DNA from 3 places in the Amycolatopsis sp. NPDC114503 genome. Region 3 is predicted to be linked to each of the others. Evidence: riboswitches for the same ligand, from Rfam matches in the RefSeq annotation. Region 3 holds a riboswitch; each other region holds the start of a gene.

Region 1 (4,853 bases), on a different contig from region 3:
CAAGGCCACGGCGGCCTACACCATCACCTGGAACCTCGGCCCTGGCCGCACCTGGACGTACACCGGCAACCTCGGCCTCGTCCAGGCGCAGGGCAAGTGGCGTGTCCACTGGGCGCCGACGGTCCTGCACCCCAAGCTGGAAGCCGGGCAGCGGCTGGCGCTCGCGTCCTCGGACGTGCCGGCGGTGGTCGACCGCGACGGCAAACCGCTCGTCGTGTCCGGCAGCGGCGGGCTGAAACTGGCTGACGACAAGGCGTTCCCGCTGCTCCGTTCGGCGCTCACCGGGCACGGGCAGGCGTCCGAAGCCTTCGCGGTCGAGCGCGTGGACGCTTCGGGCAAGAGCCTGGAGGCGTTGTTCGGAAATCCCGAAGGCGACCACAAACCGGCCGCCACCGGGCTCAGCGTCGCGACGCAGAACGCAGCTCAGGCGGCGGTCGACGGATATCACGGCAAGGCGGTCCTGGTCGCGATCCAGCCGTCTTCCGGCGATCTGCTCGCCGTGGCGCAGAATGCCAGCGTCACCAACGCGGCGTCGGCGTTCAGCGGCCAGTACGCACCGGGTTCGACGTTCAAGATCGTCACCGCGACCGCGGCGCTGGAAGCCGGGCTGGTCACGCCGGATTCCTCGGTGCCGTGCCCGCTGACCGACCGGATCGGCACCCGCACGCTCTCCAACGAGGGATTCGACCTCGGCACGACCACCGTGCACAAGGCGTTCGCGAAGTCCTGCAACACCACGTTCGCCCGGCTCGCGTCGCAGCTGCCCGCCGACGGACTCGCGAAGGCGGCCACCCAGTTCGGCCTCAACGCCGACTTCGGGATCGGCGGCCTGTCCACCGAGCTGGGCCGCGTCGACCCGGCGGCGAATGCGGACGAGCAGGTCGAGGACGGCATCGGCCAGGGAAAGGTGCAGGTCAGCCCGATGGGAGCGGCGGTGATGGCGGCGACCGCGGCGTCCGGGCACGCGGTCGTGCCGCGGCTGTGGGCGGACGGCACCAAGGTCAACACCGGCTACAATCCGCCGCCGTCGTCGGTGCTGTCGGCGTTGCGGCCGATGATGCGCGAGGTCGTCACCGGCGGCACGGCGACCGGGCTGTCGCACTCCGGTTCGGTGTTCGGCAAGACCGGCACCGCGCAGTTCGGCGACGGCGCGGAGGCGCACGGCTGGTTCGTCGGCTACCGCGGCGACCTGGCGTTCGCGGTCTTCCTGGAGGGGGCCAACGACTCCAAACCGGCCGTCTCGCTCGGCGCGAAGTTCCTCGACGCGCTGTAGTTCGGCCGCGGCCGAAGTGTCCCCGCTCTACCGTTGAGGCATGGAAACCGTCGCACTGGCCGAGGTCGCCGCTGTTCTCGCCGACCCGAGCCGCGCGACCATGTGCCTCGCGCTGCTCGACGGCCGCGCCTGGACGGTCGGCGAACTGGCCGCCGCCGCGCGGATCGCGGTTTCGACGGCCAGCGAGCACGTGACGCGATTGGCCGAGGCCGGGTTCGTGGCCCGGGTGAAGCAGGGGCGGCACGCGTACGTGCGGCTTGCGAATCCGCGGGTTGCGGAGTTGATCGAGCATTTGGCGCAGCATGCCGAACTGAAACGGCCGTCCGGGCTGCGGACTTCGTTGCGGGTACAGCGATTGTCCTTCGCGCGCAGTTGTTACGACCATCTGGCCGGGACGCTCGGGGTCGCGTTGCGGGACGGGATGGTCGATCGGGGACTGATCGACGTGTCGGACGGGCTCGCGCTCACCGACGCCGGACGCGAGGTGCTGGCCGATCTCGGCGTGGCGGTGCCGGATCGGCCGCGGCGGCCGCTGCTGCGCGACTGTCTGGATTGGACAGAGCGGCGCGAGCACCTCGCCGGCGCGGTCCCGGCGGCGGTGCTGGAGCGGGCGGTCGAGGCGGGATGGCTGACACGGGACCAGCAGCGCGCGGTCCGGGTTCTGCCGGGCGCGAGGGGGCCGTTCGCCGCGCTCGGTGTCGATCTCGCGACGGTGAGTGCCGCCGAGGCGTCGTAACACACCTGGGTGGTCCCCCGCACCGGTGGTGCGCGGTCGGGAACCGGACACTGCCTCACTATTCTGGACGCCTGCGGGCGACCGGGAGGGAGGCGGGCGAATGGACGAGCTTCCCATGGTGCTGGGCGTCGGCGCGCTGGTTCTGGTCGTCTCGGTCGTCGCGGTGCGGGTGTCCATCCGGCTCGGATTCCCGTCGCTGCTGCTGTATCTCGGGATCGGCGTCGTGCTCGGGGAAGCCGGGTTCGGCATCCGCTTCGACAATCCGGCGCTCACCCAGTCGCTCGGCCTCGCCGCGCTTGTCCTGATCCTCACCGAAGGCGGGCTCACCACGCGCTGGTCCGCGGTGAAACCCTCGCTGGGGCCCGGAATCCTGCTGTCCACAGTGGCCGTGGTGATCAGCATCGCGGTCACCGGCGCGGCATTGCACTGGCTGCTCGGCCTCGACTGGCGCCTCTCCCTGCTGTGGGGCGCGGTTCTCGCGTCCACCGACGCCGCGGCGGTGTTTTCCGTGCTGCGCACGGCCGGGGTCGGGAAACGGCTCGTCGGCGCGCTGGAACTGGAATCCGGCATCAACGACGCGCCTGCCTACATCGCGGTCGTCGTGCTCGCGTCCGGCGAAGCGGTCGATTGGTCACTGCCGCTGCTGGTGGTCTACGAACTGCTCACCGGTCTCGTGCTCGGCCTCGCGTTCGGCTGGCTGGGCGCGCAGGCGTTGCGCCGGGCGGCGCTCCCGGCGACCGGTCTGTACCCGCTCGCCACGGTGGCGGTGTGCGTGCTCGCGTACTCCTCGGGACAACTCGCGCACGCGTCCGGCCTGCTCGCCACCTACGTCGCTGGCCTGGTACTCGGGAACTCCAAGCTGCCGCACCGGTCGGACACCCTGTCGTTCGCCGAAGGGCTCGGCTGGCTCGCGCAGATCGGCCTGTTCGTGTTGCTCGGCCTGTTCGCGTCGCCGACCCGGCTGCTCGAAACGCTGATTCCGGGTCTGGTCGCGGGCGCCGTGGTCCTGCTGCTCGCCCGGCCGCTGTCGGTGGTCCTGTCGTTGCTGCCGTTCCGTTTGCCGTGGCGGGATCAGGTGTTCCTGTCCTGGGCGGGGCTCCGGGGCGCGGTGCCGATCGTGCTCGCGATGATCCCGCTGTCCGAGGGCGTGCCCGGCGCGCAACGGCTCGTGGACGCGGTTTTCGTGCTCGTCATCGTGCTCACCGTGCTGCAGGGCGCGACGCTCAGTCCGCTCGCGCGGATCCTCGGGCTGGCGAAGGCGACGCAGGCGCAGGAGATCGAGGTCGACGCCGCACCGCTCGACGAGCTTGGCGCGGAACTGCTGCAGGTGCGCATCCAGAAGGGGTCGAAGCTGCACGGCGTGTACCTGTCGGAGCTGCGCCTGCCCGCCGGGGCGACGGTCAGTCTCGTGGTCCGCGGCGGCACTGCCTTCACCCCGCAGAAAACCAGCCGGTTGCAGGTCGAAGACCAGCTTCTGGTGGTCACGACCGCCGCCGACCGCGACGCGACCGAACAGCGCATCCGGGCCGTCGACCGGGCCGGTCGTCTTGCTCGCTGGCACGGGGAATCCGGGGCCTGACCCCTCTGTCCTTTGTGGACACCCGTGTGACCGCTGTCTCAGATCACGGGACGGGGCTGGTTTCGCTCCCCGGTTTTCCGCTATCGTCGGTTTCAGGTCATGAGTGCCAGCGCGAAGCCCCGGCTTGCTGGCCGGCAACCCTCCTACCGCGGTGGGGTGCCCCGGGTGAGGACCAGGCCGGTCGCGCAGCGCGACGGGCAAGCGCGGGCCCCTCGCCGGGGGTCCCCCGGAACGCCGAGGAGGCGCCGTCATGACTCTCGCACTCGACCGGTCCACGGAAACTGTTGCCGCTGTTCCCACTGTTGCCGGTGCGGCGCTGCGGGTGCCGCTGGTGACGGGCGGCGACATCGGTTACGCGAATCTCGATCACGCGGCCAGCGCGCCGTGCCTGGACGCGGTGCGGTCGGCGGTGGACGAGTTTCTTCCCTGGTATGCCAGCGTGCATCGTGGTGCTGGGTTTGCGTCGCAGGTTTCTACTCGGTTGTACGAGCGGACCCGGGGTGTGCTGCGCCGGTTCGTGGATGCTCGCAGCGGTGACTCGGTGATCTTCACGCGCAACACGACTGATGCGTTCAATCTGCTGGCGAAAGCGTTGCCGCGTAAGACTTCTGTGGTTGTTTTCGACAGTGAGCACCATGCCGCGCTGTTGCCGTGGCGGGGGCCGAACGTTCGGCGGGTGCAGTTGCCGCGGACTCGGCTTGCCGCGGTGTCCGTTGTGGACGAAGCGCTGGCGGAATGTCCGCAGGGGCCTCGGTTGGTGGTGGTCGCTGGGGCGTCGAATGTGACTGGCGAGTTGTTGCCGGTGGCGGAGATTGCTGCGGTGGCTCGGAAGCACGGGGCCCGGGTGGCGTTGGACGCGGCTCAGCTCGCGCCGCATCGGCGGATTTCGTTGCGGGAGTTGGATGTCGACTACGTGGCGGTTTCCGGGCACAAGTTGTATGCGCCGTTTGGGGCTGGGGCGTTGGTCGGGCGCAGCGACTGGTTGCGGGCGGCTGAGCCGTATCTCGCCGGTGGTGGGGCGACCAAGCTGGTGACCGAGGAAGCCGTGGTGTGGAACAGCGGTGAGGAGCGGCACGAGGCTGGGTCGCCGAATACCGTTGGGGTGTATGCGCTCGGGGTGGCCTGCGAGCAGTTGGCGGCTCGGTGGGAGGCCGTGGAGGCGCATGAGGCTGCGTTGCTGGAGCGGTTGCGTAAGGGGCTCGAGGGCTTGCCTGGATTTGCTGAGCTGCGGTTCTTTGACGCGCCGGTGGATCGGGTCGGCACGG
Region 2 (4,853 bases), on a different contig from region 3:
CACCGGCTGGACCACGTCGTGGCCGTTGCGGTACGCGGTGGAGACCGGCGAGCAGCCGGTGGCCTGTGCGCCGAACACCTTGTACGGGCTGGCGTCCACGAGGCCGAGCTGGCCCAGCTCGCGGAAACCCTTGTCCACCTTGGTGAGCTGGGAACCGGAGGCGATCGGCACGACGATCTGCTCGGGAATGCGCCAGCCGAGCTGCTCGGCGACCTCGTAGGCGAGCGTCTTCGAGCCCTCGGAGTAGTACGGGCGGACGTTCACGTTCACGAACGCCCACTTCGGGTGCTCGCCGGCCAGTTCGGTGGCGAGCCGGTTCACGTCGTCGTAGTTGCCGTCGACGGCGATCAGGTCGCCGTCGTAGACCGCGGTGGTGAGGATCTTCGCGCGCTCGAGGTTCTTCGGGATCAGCACGACCGACCGCCAGCCGGCGCGCGCCGCGGCGGCGGCGGTCGCGTTGGCCAGGTTGCCGGTCGAGGGACACGCGAGGACCTCGAAGCCGAACTCGCGGGCCGCGGCGAGCGCGACGGCGACCACGCGGTCCTTGAACGAGTGCGTCGGGTTGCCGGTGTCGTCCTTGACCCACAGGCTCTTGAGGCCGAGCTCCTTCGCGAGCCGGTCGGCGCGCACGAGCCGGGTACAGCCGGGTTCGGTGTTCGGGGTCTCCTCGACGGTCGAGGGGACGGGAAGGAGTTTCTTGTAACGCCAGATGTTGCGCGGGCCCGCTTCGATGTCCTCGCGGCGGACGCGGCCGAAGTCGTAGGCGACCTCGAGCGGCGAGAAGTCTTCGGCGGAGACGAATTCCGGAGCGAGCGGCTGCCGGTGCCCTTCTTCCTTCGACACCAGTTCGACGGCCGGACCGAGGTCGATCGTCTTGTTGGCGGAGGTGGCGGTGAGGGCTGCAGTCATCGCGAGGTTCCTTTCCTCATCTGTCCCGCCGAAGCGGGCCGGAATTGGCACCGTGGTCGTCAGCTACCCCGCGATCGCGGGATGACAGGCTGTACGCCGGTTGCCGGGGCTTCGTCGGGCCGTTCCCTCTGCCCCTCTGGATGAGCGGTATTCGATTGTCGGAGCGCGGGTGGGCGCGTCCTCGCCTACACCGTACGACATCCCGATCAGCTCGTGCCACGGAGGCGGCCCACATCACCGGGGCGGACGGCCCGGCGGCCGGGTGAGAAGATGGCGAGGTGACCACCGCACCCGCGCCGCTGCACCTCGTCACGGGCGAGGAAGAACTGCTCATCGAACGGGCTGTGCGAGCGTCCCTCGACGCGGCCAAGGCCGCGGACCCGACGGCGGACCTCACGCGGACGCGGGTGTCCGATCTCACACCGCCTGTCCTGGCCGAGCTGGTCAGCCCGTCGTTGTTCGCCGAGGGGCGCGTGATCGTTCTCGAGTCGGCGCAGGACATCTCGCAGGAGCTGTCCGACGCTGTCCTGGCGTACGTGAAGGCTCCGGCCGACGGCATCGTCCTCGTGGTCGTGCACAGCGGCGGCGGGCGGAGCAAGGCCGCGAAAGCGCTGCCGGGCGCGTTGAAAAAAGCGGGCGCGGAAATCACCGAATGCCCGAAGCTCACCAAACCGGCCGAGCGCGAGGCGTTCGTCCGCAACGAGGTGCGCCGCGCGGGCGGCAAGATCGACGGCGCGGGCCTGCTGGCGCTGCTCGACTCGGTCGGCTCGGACCTGCGCGAACTGTCCTCGGCGGCGACGCAGCTGGTCGCCGACACCGGGGGAGCCATCGACGAGCAGGCGGTCCGCCGCTACCACACCGGACGCGCCGACGTGACCGGCTTCGCGGTCGCGGAGAAGGCCGTCGCGGGCGACCGGGCGGCCGCGATGGAGTCGCTGCAGTGGGCGATGCAGCTGGGCGTCCCGCACGTCCTGATTGCCGACGCGCTGGCCGACGCGGTCCGCACGATCGCGCGCGTGTCCGCGGCCGGCCGGGGCAACCCGAACCAGATGGCGGGCGAACTCGGCATGCCGCCGTGGAAGATCCGCAAGGCGCAGGGCCAGTCGCGCGGCTGGGGCCCGGACGGCCTGGCGACCGCGATGCGCGTCGTGGCGCGGCTGAACGCCGAGGTCAAGGGCGCGGCGGCCGATGCGAACTACGCTCTGCAGCGCGCGGTCCTCGAGGTGGTCGCGGCCAAGGAGAACCGCTGACGCTCAGGTGACAGGCGGCCCCTGACCGGCTGCTGACGGGGGTTCCGCTGGACGCCGTGACGAGACGGGAGTTCCGCTGGACGCCGTGACGACCACCGGCTGAGGGTCGCGGGCAGCCGTCGCCCTGTCGCCCGGGCCGAGCCGATCCGCGACCCCCGGGCCGAGCCGATCCGCGACCCCCGGGACGCGGAAGACTCCGGGACGCGGAAGACTCCGGGACGCGGAAGACTCCGGGACGCGGAAGACTCCGGGACGCGGAAGACTCCGGGACGCGGAAGGCCCCGGGACACGGAAGCCCCGGGACACCGAAGACCCCAGCACACCGAAGACCCCAGCGCACGGAAAAGGCCCGGCAGCCGAAGCCGCCGGGCCTTCCGGAAAGACTGCGCTCAGAGCTGGTTCGCGCGCTTCGCGAGAGCCGACTTCTTGTTCGCGGCCTGGTTGGCGTGGATGACGCCCTTGGTGACGGCCTTGTCGAGCTTGCGAGCGGCGTCGCGCTGCAGTTCGAGGGCCTTGTCCTTGTCACCGGCTTCGGCGGCCTCGCGGAACTTGCGGATCGCGGTCTTCACCGAGGACCGGATCGCCAGGTTGCGCTGCCGCGCCTTCTCGTTGGTGTCGATGCGCTTGACCTGCGACTTGATGTTGGCCATGGAGGCGTTCCTCTTTCACTCGGTGAAGGTCGCTGCCGCGTCTGTGTGGCTCCAGGCCTGCCCCGAGGGGCGGCCGGGTTTCCTCCCTGACGGAATGCCGCACGGCAACAGTCGAAAATCTTAACAGCCCTGCTCGCGGCCCCGGCGCGGACCCCGGAGCCGGGAAACCGCTCGGCATCCCGCCGACGGCTCGGTTACGGTGGATCTCGGTAGTGCCTAGGGTTCCGTCGCCTGCCCGTGGTCCCGCAGAGCGGGTCGCGAAGACAACGAGGGCGGGCGGGCCTGGTCCGAGCGGCACCTTCGGCGGGACACCGAGCCCTGCCGTTCATCTGACGGGACAAAAGCCTGGAGGACCCGGTCTTCGGCGTGCGCTGAAAACCTGAAAGGGTCCCGGATGAACACCACTGCTCTCGCCATGGTCCTCGTCGCCGCGGTCGTGCACGCCGTGTGGAACCTCGCCGCCAAACGGGTTTCCGGCGGCGGGCCGCGGTTCGTCTGGCTGTACTACACGGTTTCCGCGGCGGCGATGCTCCCGGTGATCGCGGTCGCGCTGGCCGTCGAACCGGAACGTCCACAATGGACTTGGCTGCTCGCCGCGCTGGTCACCGCGGTCCTGCACGTGGTGTACGGGACCGTGCTGCAGCGCGGCTACGAGGTCGGCGACCTGTCGATCGTCTACCCGCTGGCCCGCGGCACCGGTCCGCTGGTGTCGGTGCTCGTGGCCGTCACGGTCCTGGGCGAACGGCCGGGCGTGCTCGGGCTGGTCGGTGCCTTCCTCGTCGTCGCGGGCGTCCTGGTGATCAGTCTCGGCGGCAGCACCGGCGACGCCAAGGCTCGTCGCGCCGGGGTGTTCTACGGCGTCGCCACCGGAACGGTCATCGCGGCTTACACGATTTGGGACGCGCATTCGGTCACGTCGCTCGGCGTGCCCCCGCTCGTCTATTTCGGCGGCGGCGCGATCGGCCAGAGCATCCTGCTCGCGCCGGCTGCCGCCCGCGGTCGCTCCGAGATCAAGCGGCTGTGGCGCGATCATCGGCGCGAGGTGCTGATCGTCGGGCTGGCCTCGCCCGCCAGCTACCTGCTGGTCCTGTACGCCTTGCGGATCGCGCCGGTCAGCCTCGTCGCTCCGGCGCGCGAACTGTCGATCGTCTTCGGCGGGGTCGCCGCCTGGCTCGTGCTCCGCGAGCGCAACGCGGTGCGGCGGCTTGCCGGATCGCTGGTGGTGCTGGCCGGGATCGCTGCGATTGCGGTCGCCTGAGCGGCTCGGGTAGGCAGGAGCCATGGACGTACTGAGCAGCCGGATGCTGATCCACCCTCGCGACCACGAGGTGTCGACCGCGTTCTATCGCGACGCGCTCGGCCTCGCGATCGAGCGCGAGTTCCCTGGCGGCACCCGGTTTTTCGCCGGCGGCGGCTCGATCGAAGTGGTCGGAACCGGCGAAGAAGGGCCGGGGCCGGACGTCAATCTGTTCCTGCAGGTCCGCGATCTCCCGGCGACCCTGGCCGAATTGGCCGGGCGCGGGGTCGAACCGGTGCGCGAGGCTCGTCGCGAACCGTGGGGCACCGACGAGGCGTGGATCGCCGACCCGGACGGATTGCGGATCGTCCTCGTCGAGGTCCCGGAGGACCACCCGTTGCGGCGCGACAAGCGCTAGCCCGGTTTCACGGCTCGAAGCTGGGCCGCGAGCGCGGCGAACCCCGGAGGGTCCCAGGTCCAGGTCTGCAGGTCGGTGAATCCCGCTGCGGCGGCCTCGTCGGCCAGTTCGTGCCGCGTCACCGGGAGCCATTTCTCGTGCGCCGAGAGCAGCAGACGTCCGCCTGGCCGCAGCACCCGGAACAGCTCGGCGAAGCCCGCCGCGCGGTCTTCCCAAAGCTGGACGTTGTTCACGGTCAGCACGACGTCCGCCGACGCGTCCGCGCAGCCAGTCCGAGCCGCGCTGCCCGCGCGCACTTCGGCGCGGTCGCCGCAGCGGTCCGTGCAGAGGTCTCGCATCTGAGGCGAGGGTTCGACGCCGATCACCTCGCCGGCGAGTTCGCTCGCCGC
Region 3 (4,853 bases):
CCGTTTCTGACGCCTCATCCCTACCGTGGGCGGCCGAACGAGCCGTATTGCACCGCTTACACCGTCCGCTTCCTCGCCCAACTGCGCGGCGAGGCGGTCCACGAGGTGGCCGAAGCGGTCCGGACCACTGCCGAACGCGCATACCGGCTGCCCGTCTGATTCCTCAGTGTCACAACGGCTTGCACGGATTGCGACATTCGAGACCGCGCATTCGTCCACCTGATGAGTGACGCAAGTCACGACACTCCGGGGGGTGTTTGCGCAACCTGCCAACACCCGTTACTGTCCCGTGATCGTGCCGGTCGGTTCTGCGCAGCGGAGCCGGCTGATACGCCCACCAGTCACGTCAGTGCACGTCGGGGAAGCGGAACCGGGGTTGGTACGACCTGGGACCGTGACGATGGCGCTGGCTGGGGGTGTCGGACTTGAGAGGCGCGCCTGAGGGTGCGTCGCGAACGAAGGGCGACGCGCGAAACACGCGCGATGTCTTGGGAAAGGGAACGACCCGGTGACTGGTAGTCGGCAGGATGACACGCGTCTTGACGCGGGTTCGGCGTATTTTTCCTCCTCCGCGTCCTCGGTGGCCGTGCTCGACCGCGAGCTCGAAGACACCGCGTACGGGCAGCTTGACTTCTCCGACGAGCTCCGCGTGACCGAGCAGGACGTGCTCGCCGCGCTGGGCCCGGACGCCGACATGCTGATGTCGGAAATCGACGTCGACGTCGACGAGCTGATCCGCCTCATCAACGCGGAAACCACGATGCTTCCGCCGCTCGTCCTCCCGGACGAGGTCGAGGAAGACCGCACCGCCTCCCCGCAGGCCAAGAAGGCCGCGGTCGAGGAAGGGCTGCGCGAGGCGACCAAGACCTGGAAGCGCCGCTTCCTCAAGGGCGCGGTGCTTTCGCTGCTGGTCACCGTCGGCGGTGGCGGCGCGGCGGCGCTCGCGATGAACAAGAGCATCACCGTCGACGTCGACGGCCACCAGCAGACCGTGCACAGCTACGGCGGCACCGTCGGCGACGTCCTCAAGGACGCGGGCCTGTCGGTCGGCGAGCACGACGCGCTTTCGCCCTCGCCGCAGGCGGCGGTCGGCGACGGCGGCGTCATCAAGCTCGAGCGCGGCCGTCAGCTGAACCTCGTCGTGGACGGCGTGTCGCGGCCCTCCTGGGTCCGGGCGACCACGCTCGGCGAGGCGATGAACCAGCTCGGCATGGGCAGCATGCTCTCCCAGGGCGCGTGGACGTCGATGCCGCAGACCGGCGACCTTCCGCTCGAGGGGTCGACCGTCCAGGTCAAGACCCTCAAGCACATCACGCTTTTCGACGGCACCAACGCGCCCCGCCAGGTGAGCACCAACGCGGTGACCACCAAGGAGCTCGCCTCCGACCTGAAGCTGAACCTCGGCCCGGACGACGCGATCGACGGCGGCCTCGACGTCAGCCTGAAGAACGGCGCCGAGGTCCACGTCAGCCGCATGGGCGTGTCGATGGTCAACCAGGAAGAGACCATCGACCCCGAGGTGCAGAAGGTCGACGACCCGACGCAGCTGCAGGGCCAGCAGAGCGTCGAGGACCCGGGCACGCCGGGCAAGAAGCTGGTGACCTACAAGGTCACGAAGAAGAACGGCGAAGAGATCTCGCGCGAGCAGGTCTCGGAGAAGACCCTGGTCGAGGCCAAGGCCAAGATCATCAAGGTCGGCACCAAGAAGCCGCCGGCCCCGGCCATCGGCGACACCGGCGTGTGGGACCGGATCGCGCAGTGCGAGTCGGGCGGCAACTGGTCCATCAACACCGGCAACGGCTACTACGGCGGCCTCCAGTTCGACAAGCAGACCTGGGCGGCTTACGGCGGCACGCAGTACGCCCCGACGGCCGACAAGGCCACCCGTGAGCAGCAGATCGCGACCGCCGAGAAGGTGCGCGACGCTCGCGGCGGCTACAGCGCCTGGGGCTGCGGCTACAAGGCCTGAGCGGCATCGGAATTTCCAGCAGGCGGCCGGGAGCTTCGCGCTCCCGGCCGCCTGTTTTTCGTGCGCCCCGCGGCGCTGGGTAGGCTCGTCCGGTGGTGGAACTGCTGGGGCCTGTCGAAATCCGCGGGCTGGCCGACGAACTCGACGTCCGGCCCACGAAGAAGCTCGGGCAGAACTTCGTGCACGACCCCAACACGGTCCGCCGCATCGTCGAACTCGGCGGCGTGCGGCCGGGGGACGTCGTGCTGGAGGTCGGGCCCGGTCTCGGGTCGCTGACGCTCGGCCTGCTCGCCGCTGGCGCTCAGGTCGTCGCCGTGGAGATCGATCCGGTGCTGGCCGCCCGCCTGCCTCGCACTGTCGCCGAGCGCGCCCCGGAGGCAGCGGAGCGGCTGACCGTCGTCGGAGCCGACGCGCTGCGGGTGCGGGCTGCCGATCTGCCGGCTGAGCCGGTGTCGATCGTGGCGAACCTGCCCTACAACGTCGCGGTGCCGGTGGTGCTGCATCTGCTGGCCGAACTGCCGTCGCTGCGCAGCGGGCTCGTGATGGTCCAGACCGAGGTCGCCGATCGGATGGCGGCCGGGCCGGGCAGCCGGACTTACGGCGTGCCGAGCGTGAAGCTCGCTTGGTACGGACCGGCGCGCAAGGTCGCCGCGGTGCCGCGAGCGGTGTTCTGGCCGGTGCCGAACGTCGATTCCGCACTGGTGTCGTTCACCCGGACCGACCCGGTTTCCGGAGTGGATCGCGCGCGGTTGTTCGCGGTGGTCGACGCGGCGTTTTCGCAGCGGCGCAAGACTTTGCGGGCCGCGCTGGCCGGATGGGCCGGTTCCGCCGAGCGGGCCGGTGAGTTGCTAGTCCAAGCGGGGATCGACCCGAAGACGCGCGGGGAACAGCTCGACGTGCACGCGTTCGCGCGGATTGCGGCTGCCGCAAACTGACCCCCTCCCACGTCGCTCGCTTGTGACGTCCAACTGCGGCGGCGCGGCGGGTATTCCGGATGCGGGCCTTGATTTCGCTGGGTGGCCTGATGACCTTGCGTCGTCGCTGATCGTGGGCATTCCGGGGCAGCCAGCTACTTTCGGTGATCGTGCGATTGCGGCCGAGATGGCCGGTTACCTGTGACGGTCGGCTCGTCAGAGCCTTGGCATTCGGGGGAGTCTGATTGCTCCCTGGGCCGGATTGTTCAGGGACGCCGGTTCGAGGTGCTTCGCTTCACTGACCTATCTCGACTCGGTCGCGGACCTCGCGAATCCGGCGTTGCAGTCCGCGGGCGCCGGTCACTTGACAACGAGAAAACTGTTGTTCCACAAAGATCCTTGATCGTCCACAGTGGAACGAACTGGTTCGCGACCGGCCACTGGGGCGAGGGTTTCCCAGGTCGAAGCACTGTTCGGCGACCGAGGTTCCGGGTTTCCGGGTCTTGGACGCGGTGTTCCGGTATGCGGGCACCACCAGACGTGTGATCTGCACCAACGCGCTTGCGTTCAGCCAATGGGATCGGCTTTACTCGAAAGCGTCCATCCCGAGCGACTGAGAGACCTGGCTCGCCGAAGTCGCAGCAACCACCCTCCGCAGGGCAGGTGCTACCGCCAGGACCGATGGAGGCTGTTTTCGATGAAGAGGGTCACCCGCCCGCTCCTGCTGACCCGCCGGCGCGTAGTCGACGAAGGTCGCCGCTCGGTATGTGCGTGTCAACGCTCCATGGTCATCGCCTGATCTTTTCTCTGTAGTTTCTTGCGCCGTCCACTGTGGACGGTAATTCGATGACGCCTGGCGCGCCCGGAAGCGGCGCTGCGCCTCGTTTTGCCTGGAGCCCTTTCGTGATCACTGTCGAAAACGTGTCCAAGTCCTTTCCCTTCCACGGAAATCGCGTCGCCGCGCTGCGCGACGTGAGCGTTGACGTGCAAGCCGGCTCGCTGTTCGGAATCGTGGGTCCGTCCGGTTCCGGCAAGTCGACCCTCGCCCGTTGCATCGCGCTGCAGGAGCGCCCCGACCGCGGTGTCGTGCGGCTCGACGGCCTCAACACCGCGACGCTCGACGGCAAGCGGCTGCGGGAGATCCGCCGCCAACTCGGTGTCGTCGGGACCAAGCCGGAGCTGCTCGCCGAGCGCACCATCGCGGGCAACATCGCCAGCCCGCTGGAACAGCTCGGCGTCGACGGCCCGCAGCGGCGCAGCCGGGTCGGCTCGCTGCTCGACCTGGTCGGCCTCACCCCGCGCGCCGCGCAGAAGCCGGAAGAGCTCACCGAAGGCCAGCTCCGCCGGGTCGCGGTCGCGAAGGCGCTCGCCGCCGGACCGGCCGTGCTGCTCGCCGACGACCCGACCGCCGGGGTCTCGGCCGAGGACGCCGGCGCGGTGCTGGCCGTGCTCGACCGGGCGCGCGCCGAACTGGGCGTGACGGTCGTCGTCACCACGCCGGACGCCGACGTCGTCCGCCGGGTCTGCGACGACGTCGCGGTCCTCGACAACGGCGCGATCGTCGAACGCGGCACGGTGCTCGACCTGATCTCGACGCCGGACAGCTGGACCGCGCAGGCGGTGCTGCCGTCGATCGAGACCTCGCGCACCCAGGCCGCGAAGTACGACCGCGCGGTCGACGTTGTGCTGATCGGGTTTGCGTCGGTGGGCGCGTTGCTGCCTGAGGCGGCCAGCCGGTTCGACGTGGAACTCGCCACCATTGGTGGTGGCCTCACTCGGATCGGGGACACTCCGATCGCTCGCTTCCGGCTCGGGGTGCGGGGCGAACGAGCTGACGCGGCGCTGTCGTGGATCGCTGATCGGGGGGCGCACGTGAGTCAGGTGGCTCGGGGGCCGCAGGGTGTGGTTGCGGCTTGACAGGGTGTGGTTGCTGCTTGATTGGTGACGGCTGTGTTTGATGGCGCGGCAGA

Evidence for each region. A riboswitch is a leader RNA that binds a small molecule or an ion and turns the genes downstream of it on or off. The one in region 3 is predicted to bind S-adenosylmethionine.
Region 1: linked by a shared signal. The riboswitch ahead of ACZ7OI_RS18900 (aminotransferase class V-fold PLP-dependent enzyme) and the one ahead of ACZ7OI_RS25110 (methionine ABC transporter ATP-binding protein) in region 3 are both predicted to bind S-adenosylmethionine.
Region 2: linked by a shared signal. The riboswitch ahead of thrC (threonine synthase) and the one ahead of ACZ7OI_RS25110 (methionine ABC transporter ATP-binding protein) in region 3 are both predicted to bind S-adenosylmethionine.

The regions. Positions count from the first base shown of each region.
Region 1 is NZ_JBVKDT010000004.1:374,362-379,214, reverse strand. It holds gene ACZ7OI_RS18915 (penicillin-binding transpeptidase domain-containing protein) at 1-1,273, shown strand, start outside; gene ACZ7OI_RS18910 (ArsR/SmtB family transcription factor) at 1,314-2,009, shown strand; gene ACZ7OI_RS18905 (potassium/proton antiporter) at 2,110-3,588, shown strand; SAM riboswitch class IV at 3,684-3,798, shown strand; gene ACZ7OI_RS18900 (aminotransferase class V-fold PLP-dependent enzyme) at 3,839-4,853, shown strand, end outside.
Region 2 is NZ_JBVKDT010000004.1:802,643-807,495, reverse strand. It holds gene thrC (threonine synthase) at 1-909, opposite strand, end outside; SAM riboswitch class I at 923-1,056, opposite strand; gene holA (DNA polymerase III subunit delta) at 1,188-2,159, shown strand; gene rpsT (30S ribosomal protein S20) at 2,549-2,809, opposite strand; gene ACZ7OI_RS20800 (DMT family transporter) at 3,204-4,067, shown strand; gene ACZ7OI_RS20795 (VOC family protein) at 4,090-4,464, shown strand; gene ACZ7OI_RS20790 (class I SAM-dependent methyltransferase) at 4,461-4,853, opposite strand, start outside.
Region 3 is NZ_JBVKDT010000005.1:711,756-716,608, reverse strand. It holds gene ACZ7OI_RS25125 (TatD family hydrolase) at 1-159, shown strand, start outside; gene ACZ7OI_RS25120 (transglycosylase family protein) at 587-1,969, shown strand; gene rsmA (16S rRNA (adenine(1518)-N(6)/adenine(1519)-N(6))-dimethyltransferase RsmA) at 2,062-2,904, shown strand; SAM riboswitch class I at 3,481-3,571, shown strand; gene ACZ7OI_RS25110 (methionine ABC transporter ATP-binding protein) at 3,787-4,800, shown strand.